DNA from 3 places in the Alkaliphilus crotonatoxidans genome. Region 2 is predicted to be linked to each of the others. Evidence: riboswitches for the same ligand, from Rfam matches in the RefSeq annotation. Region 2 holds a riboswitch; each other region holds the start of a gene.
The links. A riboswitch is a leader RNA that binds a small molecule or an ion and turns the genes downstream of it on or off. The one in region 2 is predicted to bind S-adenosylmethionine.
Positions count from the first base shown of each region.

Region 1: another riboswitch for S-adenosylmethionine. It lies ahead of metF (methylenetetrahydrofolate reductase [NAD(P)H]); the one in region 2 lies ahead of ACYQ1I_RS13500 (YbaK/EbsC family protein).
Region 3: another riboswitch for S-adenosylmethionine. It lies ahead of metK (methionine adenosyltransferase); the one in region 2 lies ahead of ACYQ1I_RS13500 (YbaK/EbsC family protein).

Region 1 is NZ_BAAHXS010000006.1:578,926-583,061, reverse strand. Features, by position in the region: gene ACYQ1I_RS14825 (homocysteine S-methyltransferase family protein) at 1-70, opposite strand, end outside; gene ACYQ1I_RS14820 (methionine synthase) at 51-731, opposite strand; gene metF (methylenetetrahydrofolate reductase [NAD(P)H]) at 759-1,616, opposite strand; SAM riboswitch class I at 1,753-1,864, opposite strand; gene ACYQ1I_RS14810 (hypothetical protein) at 1,994-2,128, opposite strand; gene ACYQ1I_RS14805 (polysaccharide biosynthesis protein) at 2,128-3,168, opposite strand; gene ACYQ1I_RS14800 (PPC domain-containing DNA-binding protein) at 3,374-3,793, opposite strand; gene ptsP (phosphoenolpyruvate--protein phosphotransferase) at 3,930-4,136, opposite strand, start outside.
Region 2 is NZ_BAAHXS010000006.1:304,143-308,278, reverse strand. Features, by position in the region: gene ACYQ1I_RS13510 (aldehyde ferredoxin oxidoreductase family protein) at 1-410, opposite strand, end outside; gene ACYQ1I_RS13505 (ACP S-malonyltransferase) at 520-1,491, opposite strand; gene ACYQ1I_RS13500 (YbaK/EbsC family protein) at 1,984-2,448, opposite strand; SAM riboswitch class I at 2,555-2,659, opposite strand; gene ACYQ1I_RS13495 (serine hydrolase domain-containing protein) at 3,043-4,136, opposite strand, start outside.
Region 3 is NZ_BAAHXS010000004.1:1,178,199-1,182,334, reverse strand. Features, by position in the region: gene recD2 (SF1B family DNA helicase RecD2) at 1-471, opposite strand, end outside; gene metK (methionine adenosyltransferase) at 580-1,770, opposite strand; SAM riboswitch class I at 1,954-2,050, opposite strand; gene ACYQ1I_RS08130 (COG2426 family protein) at 2,171-2,638, opposite strand; gene ACYQ1I_RS08125 (hypothetical protein) at 2,841-2,999, shown strand; gene ACYQ1I_RS08120 (GerMN domain-containing protein) at 3,679-4,136, opposite strand, start outside.

The DNA of each region.
Region 1 (4,136 bases), 270 kb from region 2:
TTTGAAGCATGGTGCCCATGGCCCCATCAAACAAAATCATTTTATTTTGTTCATTTATCAAATTCCGCACAGGCAGAACCTCCTTTTCTATAGCTGCAATGTTGATATTGTAGACAGCCTTCACAGCCAGCAACCTTTTTGGTGGGGTCTTTACTAATACCGATACAGGCTGTAACTGATTTTCTGGGTACTAGAAAATGATGGTCTGTCACTGTCAAACCAATTTTTTTATCAGCCTCCAACAGCTTTATTAGCTCTGGCTGCAGTTCAACCGAAAGGTCGCCATAGCCCGGACTGAATCGCCCCGTCAGATAGCTGCCAGGGGCGGCTCCATTTTTTATGACGGATTCTGCATGATCACAGAGTACCTCAATGGCTTCAGAAGCGCAGGCATCCAGTATCACCGCCCGGGTCATATCGGTATGCTGGTATCTTTTTATTTTCAAGTCAACCCCTACCCCCAGGGTAGCCGCCATCATAACGCATTGGCTACAGCCCTTGAGGTGTGAGGCAATGGCTGCGCCCTTAAGAATAAGCCGTGTATTCACCAGTTTAATCCCATCATTTTGGTGTTGAATTTGAAATGTTTGATATACATAGAAGGCCTTTGTAGCTTGCTCCATTTCTTCCATACAGCTATCGATCATTTGAGTCAGCTCCCGGTCAAGGGCCTGATCACGATAACCAAGGTATCTTAATACTTCTGATTTTCTTAGCTTAATTTTCTTCAACCCTCTTTCCCAAAGTCTATATGCTTGCTATATATTTAATTGAGCCATAATTTCCCTGGCAATTTCCGGCTTATTCATTGTATAGAGATGGATTCCATCTACACCATTTTTAATTAAATCTGAAACCTGCTGAGCCGCATATTCAATTCCTTTTTTTCTAAGGGTATCGGGCTGATGCTCATATCGTGCCAACAGCTTAATTACCCTGGCTGGTAAGGAGGCGCCACAAAGAAAAATCATTTTTTCAATTTGCTTTTTATTTAAAATAGGCATAATTCCGGCGGATATTTTACAATGAATCCCCTGCCCCCTCAATTGCTCTAAAAACCGATAAAATAGCTGGTTTTCGAAAAATAACTGGCTAATCAAAAATTCAACCCCTGCCTCTACCTTATCTTTGAGGCAGTCAATATCCTGATTGATGTCATCACATTCTATGTGACCTTCTGGATAAGCAGCTCCCCCTATTGAAAAATTTCCATATGCCTTTACATCCTTTACTAGATCTATTGCATATTGGTAGTCTTTAACCGGCCTTCCCTCACCGCTGATAGGCATATCTCCCCGCAGGGCCAGTAGATTTTCTATTCCTTTTTCCTGTAGCTGATCCAGCTTTCTTTTAATGGTTCCCTTTTCAGAATTGACACAGGTGAGATGAGCCAATGCCTCTATTCCATATTGATTTTTAATTAAGGATGCTATTTCAAGGGTTTGATTTCCTCCATTTCCCCCTGCTCCATAGGTTACACTGATAAAATCTGGCCCTAATTCCGTTAATCCCTCTATGGTTTTATAAATTGTGCCTATATCGTGATTTTTTTTTGGAGGAAAGACCTCAAAGGAAATAACTGGTTTCTTTTCATTGTATATATTGGCTATTTTCAATTCAATACCTCCCTATCATTTTCAACACGGTATTTTTATTTCCTGTCTTATGATCGATGGTTTTTAATTGTATAAAAAAACCACCTCTTTAGATAAGAAGCGGCAGCATGCTTTTATATATGCCTTTTACACAATCTCCTTATCTTTCAGCCATGGGCTGCAGGAATTAGCACATTTCCAGCCTGTCATAACAGGTTGGCTGTTGCCGGGTTTCATTGGGCCAGTCCCTCCACCGCTCTGGATAAGATTATTTTATTTATCGGTCAAAACAAATTACCTTCAATTGATTAGACCATTGAGTTATTCTGTAATAAAAACCCCCTTAATCAAAATATAAGCTTCCAGATCAATGCTATAAAAATTATTGTTATAGTGTATCATAGTTCTTTACAATTGTAAATACTGTTTTTATATAATTCTGACAATATCCCTGTCAAAAGAGAGGTCGACAGACGGGGAATCCCCTGGGGAATTCTTCCCCGTTCTATCGTTTCAGCTGTTGTTAATATCATTATTTTTCTTTTACCCCTGACATTCTCTTATATTCCTTTAGCTCTTCTTTAATATAGGGCAGCTTTAATAGTATTTTTTTGATTTGACTGACCGATAAGCGGGGAGCATTAAAGGAGTTATAGCCTGCCTCCAGGGAGTCGGAGAGGGTTCCTTGTACGTCATCATTATTACCATAATTCAAATCTCGATCATCGGGCTTTATTATATAATAATTTTTTAATTCTTCTGCCCTGGCCATTTCCTCGTGGGTTACCAGGGTTTCGTGATACTTTTCTCCATGTCGAATTCCTATAATCTTTGTGGCGGCCTCAATCTTAAAGATTTCCTTTATTGCTTGTGCCAAATCTGCTACAGTGGCGGCAGGGGATCTGAGTACAAAGATTTCTCCGTTATGGCCATATTTAAAGGCATGAATGACCAAATTAATTGCATCATCCATTGACATGAGGAATCTTGTCATCTGGGGATTGGTAATGGTTAGACATTCTCCCTGCTTGATTTGTTCCACCAGTCGGGGAACAATAGAGCCCCTGGTGGCCAAAACATTACCGTACCGTACGCAGCTAAGAAGCGTTCCCTTATTTAAATTCCTTGATTTAGCAATGATCAGCTTTTCCATCAGGGCCTTGGATTGCCCCATAGCATTAATTGGATATACTGCCTTGTCTGTACTGAGGCCTATTACCTTTTTTACACCGTTTTCTATGGCAGCTTCCAATACATTGTTTGTTCCTATGATATTGGTTTTTACCGCCTCCATTGGATTAAACTCACAGGAGGGCACCTGCTTTAAAGCAGCTGCGTTAAAGATGTAGTCTACACCCTTTGTTGCCTGATAAATGCTATTATAATCTCTAATATCACCAATGTAAAATTTGATTTTATCACTTTGATATCGAATTCTCATATCGCTTTGCTTCTTTTCGTCACGGCTAAAGATTCTAATTTCTTTGATACTGGATTTTAGAAATCTATTTAATACTGCATTACCAAAGGAGCCTGTTCCACCGGTAATGAGAAGGGTTTTTCCTGCAAACATTCTGATCCCTCCAAGTAATTGTTCTATCTTCTCTTTGATCCCCTACCCTATTTTATGAAAACAATTTCTAGCTTTCCTCCTTCCGATACCTGTATGATCTATTGAGTCTACTGTCTATTTGTATTTTATGAAGCCTGGAGGGAAAGGTACCTATTGGGCATAAAAAAACCCCCGGATTTATTTTTTATCCAGGGGATAACAAAGATTAAAATTGATATAGGTTTAAACCAACTTCATTACTAAAGGCCCGGTTAACGGTTCCTTCGATTGCCTCCACTAAAAGTTCACCAGTAGCACTGATTACAGCAGCGTTAAGATGTCCGCCATAGGTTTGATGATCTTTATCGGAAAGATTGATATGAAGATGAAGATATACTTCATCATTCATGGTCGAGATATTCCCTAAAAGACTGGTGATTTCATAATCGCCTTTAAGCTCAGTTGAATGGTACTCTTTTTTATCCACCTCAAAGAGCCCGATGGTGGCTTGATCAACGGCGCCAATCCCCTTTACCCATCCGAGGGTAATTTTTTGCTGTTGACAAAACTCCTTAAGGGTCGATACAATTTCTTCCCCTTTGTCTAAACGAATGACGTATTTTGTTCCAAACTGTTTAAATTCCATTATCTCACTCCTTTTGACCTGTTATATTCATTTTAACATTTTTGCTGTGGCTTATCCATTCCTTTCCTGTGAACAGGGCTTCTATACAGCTTTTCATATATAAAAAAGAAGCCCAGGGCTCCTTTTTCTATATAAATTATAAGCTTTTAGTTTCGAGGTAATTCTCTATCTCTTCAGCAGTAGACAGCTTCAGTACCTCTTCAGCAAGTTTTTGGGCCTCCTCAAGGCTCAGGCTTCTGATCAGCTTTCTGGCCGGAAGAATGGATAAGGGGCTCATGCTGAATTCATCTAATCCCATTCCTAACAGGATTGGTATCATTCTTTGGTCGCCGGCAGATTCACC
Region 2 (4,136 bases):
GAGGCATCAATTATTTTGACCTCCCCCTGGCTGTCAATATGTAAATAAACAGGCTTATTGGCCTTTCCTGTAAAAACCAAATTGTCTATCCCCACCGAACGCATCCTGACTGTAAAATCACCACCAATGTTAGAGTCGCCATAGCGATCTGTTACGGGGCTCTTTGCCGTAATGGTACAGCGGTTACCTGCCAGCAGACCTGTCCCTACGGCGGGGCCCACTCCAAAAATCAACACATTTTTTTCGGAAAGGGCATCATTTATTATTGCCTCAGAATCATACAGGATCTTGGTATTAATTCCGATTCCACCGATGTATTTTTTTCTAATGTCAGGGGTAATTTCCTGTCGGGTAATTTTTTCATTGGTAAGATCCACATAAACAATATGATTATCCCTTGTTTTTTCCATTATTCTTTTTCTCCATTTTCAAATATTCTCAAGATAAAATTTTATAACTACTTGTAATATTCAGTTAATTTTATTCCCGCATCTACCATTTTTAGTCCCCCCTCATCCCTTAGGCATTTTTTACTATAACCTCCGGGGCCAGAGGACTAAAATTCTTCTTTAACCTCTTGATTTTGTTATAATTAAGAAAAGTCCAATCTAAATTAATTGTCTTGGAAAACTTAACAACAGAATCATCCAGACTCACTTCAATAAAGCTCTCGATGCCCATGGCAGCAATTTTTTCAATGGCCGTTTTCCAATACATTCTACCTGTCATGTTTTTAATTAATTCCCTTTGTAAATCCGGAGACTTTTGTAATATGCTATGATCAAAGCTTGATATAATTGGTATTTCACAATCATATACATCAAGTTCCGATACAAATTTTACAAAGGGCTCAATTCCCTTGGCTGCAAATTGTGAATGAAAGGCATAGGGGGCATTGACCTCCTTGACCTTTAAAGCACCCTTTATTTCTGACAGCCCCATGACCATATTAACTGCTGCTTCCATACCTGATATTACAATACAGTATTCGTTGTTTTCACTGCCTATCTCCACCTGCCCCAGTAGATTATTTTCTCGAATTATTTCCTCTACATCATGGCAGGTTAAGCCAACGATAACAGCCATGGCTTCATCCTCTCTGTTAGCCAGCTTAGGATATTGATAAATTGTTAAAAGCATATGTAAGCCAGCTTCAAAGGAGATTGATTTACCACAGGCCATGGCTGTGATTAATCCCATACTGTAACCTAGTAAAATGGCGGGTTCCATCCCTAGACTTCGATAACGCTGATAAACGATATAGTCACAGGTATATATGGCGATCCAATCAGTGAACATCTTGTCATGGCTGGTTTCAGCAGCATTAAATAAATAATTCCACAAATCCATATTTAATTCGTGTCGAACAACGGAGCAATAATAGTTCAGAATCTCCAGCTGTTCTTTGTCAAATCTAGTAATTAGTTTTTGATATTCTGCCCCAACTCCTTGAAATAGAAAGGCATGACGATCTTGAAGCATCGTTTCCATCTTGTCACCTCACTTTGTCTTAATATAGTATTACTTAGATTATGTCACACGATATCGCCAGATGCAAGTAATAATTTAATTTATTTTAACATTTTTATATTTAAAATATATTACTTAGTACTTATTACCTAGAAGATTTTTGTATCATTTTTGAGCTAAAAAAATAATGATTATCATCATTAATTCATTGTCAATAGTCCTGCTGTTTCAGTATTTTGAATTAACTCCTGTACTTCCCTATATTTAACAACCAATGGATATTTTAACATTATGATCATTTTACCTTTAAAATCATTGTAATTGGTTAATTAGATGTTATAAACATGTTAATATTTATACTGTTACATATTTACGCTTATTTGTTTATCTATAGTATTAAAGCCATCGAAGCACCCCCCTTGGAATTCTTCAATGGCTTAAAACTACGCATATTTATTTACTTAATTTTACACGCTGATCAATAAGCCTTATTTATTTTTAACATTATCTGACCTATTGATCCTGGCAAACATCAATCCAAGTGGCATTGGTCAATTGCTGTATTTCCTCTGGCGTTATTTTTAGGGCTGAATACCGGGACCCAGCTGCAGGATAAACGTACTCAAAATCCTTGATGGATTGGTCAATATACACATCTAAAGGCCTTTCAAGGCCGAAGGGACACAGTCCTCCCACAGGGTGACCCGTAACAGCTTCCACCTCCATATGATTTAACAGCTTTGCCTTAACCTGAAAGTAACGCTTGTATTTTCTATTATCAATCTTACCGTCCCCCCGGGCTACAATTAAAATATTTCGATCCCTTAACCGAAAGGCCAGGGTTTTGGCAATGAAGGCAGGCTCTACGCCGATGGTTTTGGCGGCTAAATCTACCGTGGCGCCGCTTTCAGCCAATTCAAAAACAGGATCAGCTAATCCCCTTTCCACAAAAAAACGTCTTACATTTTCTACACTCAATTCTAATCAGCTCCTCATCTTTCGGTTTTATACATAAAAGCTATTTCTATGTATAAAAAAAACCCCTTTCTTATGAAAGAGGAATATTTTTAGTGGTGGTTTTCCCCTCTCATCTTGCGAAATATTCCGCAGGAATTGGCACCGCTGCTTAAAATTCAAGCCGGTTGCCGGGTTTCATCGGGCCTTTTCCCTCCACCTCTCTGGATAAGAGTACTGCTAATTAAATTATATTATTTTGATTTTAATGGTTATTAAGGCTGTTGTCAAGCATTATTTTCATATTGTACCGTTATCTATGATTCATTTATGATAATATATTATTATACGTCAAATAATTATGTCCCAAATGATCGTTTCTATATTAGATTTAGGTTTATTAAGGTTACCTAAAATCAAGGTCTTACAACAACACTTTTTTAAATTAAAGTTTAAGCTCGCATCAGGCTTCTGGTGCTATGTTAAAACTTTTTTGGGGACATTTTCCAAAACGCTTGACACAATAATATACGTATCTAGAACTCAAAAAGCATTATGGGACTATAAAAATAGTCCCCAAGTCAGTTAGAAACCCTTAAAAAAGCGTAATACTTGATTTTAGCTATAGAAATTCCATATCACCAGTAACGCTATTAAGATACCTAACATCACCATCGATAAAATCGTCTGTCGCCTATTCCCTTTAGACGAATTGTAGGTATTTCGCTTTACCACTAAAAATAGCATCGTAATAAAGGCCAGTACTGTAAAGATAAGGTTGATGAAAAAATGTATTTTTATCTCATCATAGCTTCGGTTGTTATCCATCACCATACGTGCGCTCAGTAACAAACAGTTACCTACGAGGGATATTCCTATAAAATTCAGCAGACCAAAATACATCCGCCCATTTTGAAAAGAAATTCTATTCTTCTCTTTTCTAACAAGGCTACGTATCCATTGAATAAGATGAATCAACAACATCGTGATAAAATATAGCCCACATAGGGCGGCTGCAACAATGTATAGGATTAAAAAGGGCGTTGTTCTCCCTGCAGGAAGGGGCAGATAATCTGAGACCACTGAGGAAATTTGTATTACGCTGCCATTTTCCACCTGAAAATATAATTGAGGGATGGGATCAAACATAGAGCTTCCAGAAGCTTTACGATACACATTGGGTGCCGTTTGGATGTATTCAGCAGTCTCTGTCATTTGACTGACTTGAATTCGATTTTCTCCAATAGCCTCGACCTTTAAAGGGATAAAATAAGGATATAACTTAGCTACACTATGCTCTGGCCGTCGCGCCATCAGATATTTTCCCTCTAAGAGCTTTGCACCTAAACCCGTTCCTTCCATAGGGGTAATTGCTCCCCCCCGCTCTACAAGTGCCTTCGGTAAACCATAGCATAGATCGATTTCTCCCCCTTGATTCGTTAAGACAATTACTGCAAATCTTTCCTCTGGTACAAGATGGAAATTGCTTGAAAAGGCGATAGTATTACCTCCATGGGTTAACCCTCGTTTTTCCCCTGGGTACTCCCAAAAACCATGGGCAATATCTAGCATATTTTCGTTGGGCGTATAGCTTTGGGAAAGCATCTTATCTAAGGTTTCTCGTTTTTGAAATAAGGGGGTCTGCTCCTCAGGGAGAGGCATTAAGGCCATTGCAAAGGCTGCTAAATCTTCAACGGTGCCATTGGCAGCAC
Region 3 (4,136 bases), on a different contig from region 2:
AATACCATATTGAGAAAGAAATAATATAATCTCCCTCAGCTCCCGCTGCTCTCGAAAGGCCTCAGCAATGGAACCGGCCTTTGCTTCTCCAATTCCCGGCACCTCCTTTAGACGATGGGGCTCAGCCTGTAAAATATCAAAGGTTTCCAAACCAAAATAATCTACAATTCTCCTGGCCATCTTTTCTCCGATTCCATGGATCATACCAGATGATAAATAGCTGATCATCCCCTCTATGGTGGAGGGCTTCACCGGCTTATATTCCTGCACCTCCAGCTGTCTGCCATAGCTGGGGTGCATGGTCCACCTACCCTTTACAATGAGGTCCTCCCCTTCCCGGAGGGCAGGCAGGATTCCAACGACGGTGATATCCTCTTCCGCCGCAGACAAAATCCCTACCGTATACCCATTGGATTCATTTTGATATATCACTTCAACTAGTTTTCCTTCTACCTCTATCAGGGTTCTCACCTCTTAAGCAATTGTTAATAGTAATATTATACCATAAAAGTTAGCTGAACATAATAAAGACCCTATTCCATCACGAATAGGGTCTTTATAAATCATCCAAGGGATATCTTATTGTCCCAGGGCCTCTCTTCTAAGAATTTCTGCCTTGTCAGTTTTTTCCCAGGGTAGGGCCAAATCGGTTCTTCCAAAGTGTCCGTAGGCTGCAATTTGTTTATAAATTGGCCTTCTCAAATCTAAGTCTCGAATAATGGCCGCTGGTCTTAAATCAAAGTGTTTCCTCACCAGTTCAACCAGCAATCCCTCATCCACCTTTCCTGTACCAAAGGTTTCTACCAATACCGATACAGGCTGGGCCACCCCAATGGCATAGGCCAGTTCAATTTCACATTTATCGGCAAGGCCTGCAGCCACGATATTTTTTGCTACATACCTGGCAGCATAGGCAGCAGAACGATCCACCTTTGTTGGGTCCTTCCCAGAAAAGGCACCGCCGCCATGACGGGCATAGCCGCCATAGGTGTCAACAATAATCTTTCTACCGGTTAACCCGGCATCACCCTGGGGTCCACCGATTACAAACCGGCCCGTCGGGTTAATATAATACTTGGTATTTTCGTCCAGCAAACCAGCCGGCACCACCTGATTGATCACATGCTTGATTAAATCCCTTTCGATGGTTTCCTGGTCTACCTCAGGGCCATGCTGGGTGGAAATAACAATTGTGTCAATACGCAGGGGCTTATCGCCATCATACTCTACAGTCACCTGGGTTTTTCCATCAGGTCTTAAATAATCAAGGGTACCATCCTTGCGTACATCAGAAAGTCGCTTTGAAAGCTTATGGGCCAAGGAAATTGGTAAAGGCATCAATTCAGGTGTTTCATTGCAGGCAAAGCCAAACATAATCCCTTGATCACCAGCACCGATGGCCTCCAGTTCATCTACCATTTGCCCCTTTTTTCTCTCTAACGCCTCATCAACCCCCATGGCAATATCAGAGGACTGCTCGTCAATGGCTGTTAAAACGGCGCAGGTATCGCAGTCAAAGCCAAACTTTGCACGGGTATAGCCAATTTCTTCAATTGTCTTTCTAACTACCTTTGGAATATCAACGTAGCAATCGGTGGTGATTTCACCGGCCACCAGAACCAATCCAGTGGTAACAGTGGTTTCACAAGCAACTCTGGCCTTTGGGTCCTTTTCAAATATTGCATCTAATACTGCATCAGAAATTTGGTCACAGATCTTATCTGGATGTCCTTCTGTCACTGACTCTGAAGTAAATAGTCTTCGTGCCATTAAAAATTACCTCCCTTTTCCTAATGTTATCAGGCTATCTGTATAATCGAGCTTCCTGAGCGTGAAGGTTTTCTGTACTAATATACCCATCCATGCCAGGAAAATATGCTGATCTGAAATAGGAATAATTGATTGCAATAAAAAAACCTCTTTCAAGAAGAGGCATATCAACTATATATGCTTACCTCATCTTTCAGAATCAGAATCTGTGGGAATTAGCACCGTACGCTACGGTTGCCGGGTATCATCGGGCCCTTCCCTCCACCACTCTTGATAAGGCATCAAGATTTTTATTTAATTGAATTACTAACTCATAATATCATTGAGTTGTATATCTGTCAACATATTTTTTACTAATATGAAACTTTTAAAAAAGCTTGTATTTTCATCTAACCTGCTTCTAAATACTTGTAATAACATAGCTCAAGGTAAACATAATGCTGCCCGCTACGACGGTGCCCAGGGCGATGGCCGGAAAGGCTATTTTGATAGGAATATTAAATATTGTGGCGGCCAGGCACCCTGACCATACCCCGGTGGTTGGTAATGGGATAGCAACAAACAATACCAGGCCCAGGGCACTGTAACGTTTAATTTTATCGCTTTTCTTAATGGTCCTTCGTAAAATTCGGTTCACCAGATTTTTAAAGGGCTTTAAATCTCTAAAGAATAATACAACAGGCTTTAGAAAAAATAACAGAAAAGGTACAGGAATTAAGCTGCCCAGAACCCCCAATAATGTTGCATGTAAAGGATGCATTCCTAAGGAAACCCCCAGTGGGATCGCTCCCCTCAGCTCTGCCAAGGGCATGGCGGCAACCAGCAGCACCATCAGTTCTCGGGTTATCACCTCAAATATTTTTCCCATCAGTTCACCTCAATTCTTCTGTATTACCATTATATCATATATTTTGAAAAAGATTCCTTAGAGGATGGTCTGTTATTTTTAGGAATTTTGTATAATTTTAACTTAAATCTATTGTTTATTAAATGTAATCATTGGTATAATAACATTACATTTAGCTGCATGTTTTCTTTAGACAGCACTTATTGGTTAAGGGGGGCAGAGTATGGATAAAGTGAAGATGCTAAAAAACGAGATTGAATCTTTAAAAGCTCATCTGCGACACCTTATGGAGGAGAAAGCCGACAAACAGAAAATCTTAAAGCTTAATGGCCAGATAGACGACTTAATTAACCAGTTCCACGAATTAAGTAAGAAATCATAGTAAAAACAAAACCTTCGGATGTTCACTTCACACTGAAGGTTTTTTTTTGACCGATCATTAGGTTGATCAAAGGAATACTGAGACTCGACAGGGCCTTTGTGATATATACTCCCTTACCTGACCAAAGCCACGTATTGTTCTGCTCATCTTATGATAGCAGACTTAAAAGGGTGAATCAATGGACAGGGGCTTTTTTTCTGCAAAAAACTATAGGCCCTGATTATCAGGCCTATAGAAGGAGGAGGGGGAATAGAATATATTTCAATATTGAGGGTCTTTCTGCTTTTCATCTCGTCCGTTAAAATCCAGTAAAATATAAAGAGCAATTAAAAATACAATAAAAATTATTTTCATTTATACCACCACCGAAATTTTTCCAAGACTATAATTAGAGTCTACCATAGTTTACAAGAAAAAACTGCTTTGTAATACACTTTTAACATAAGTGAAAAATATGTAATATTCACTTAGCACACCATTGCAATTCCCTATTAGTTGATTTCTTCACAAAACCAATAACAGTTTTTTTCTCTTCCCCCTTATGATAATATGATTGGGTCGTTTACCAAAATCTTCTCATTTATGTTAAAGCTTGTAAAGGGGTCTCTGGTACTAAATGACAAAATCTTCGAAAAAATTTACATAAAAAAATCAGCGAAGGTCTTCGCTGATTTTTTTCTTAGTATCCTATATCCTTTCTGGTTAAGGGTTCCTGAATAAAATAATGAGACATCAGGGTTTCCCTTACACTTCCGTCTACATAAATCTGAACCTGTTCAATACCTTCCAGCTCTGTTAAAGAAAGAATCATCTGGGTCAAAATCGAGGTTTCCTGCAGAGAACCTCCATGGAGTTTATCTCCGGCTAAATTAACATAGGCTGTATTTTCAGCAGTTTCAACACTTAAAACCTTGATTTCTTCTAGGGACGTTGTGATTCCCTCCTCCTGGGGCTGCTTTTGGAGCTCTGCTAAAACCACTTCCTCCAAGGGTTTTTCCCCCACCAGCACTTCTCTCTTGACGGCAATAGCCTTTTCTAGACTTTCATCACCAGTGGCAATATATTCTTCATTCATATAATACAGGGTTACCTCAACCTTTTCCCCCTCTGGCTTGGGATCAATAATAATATCTTGAT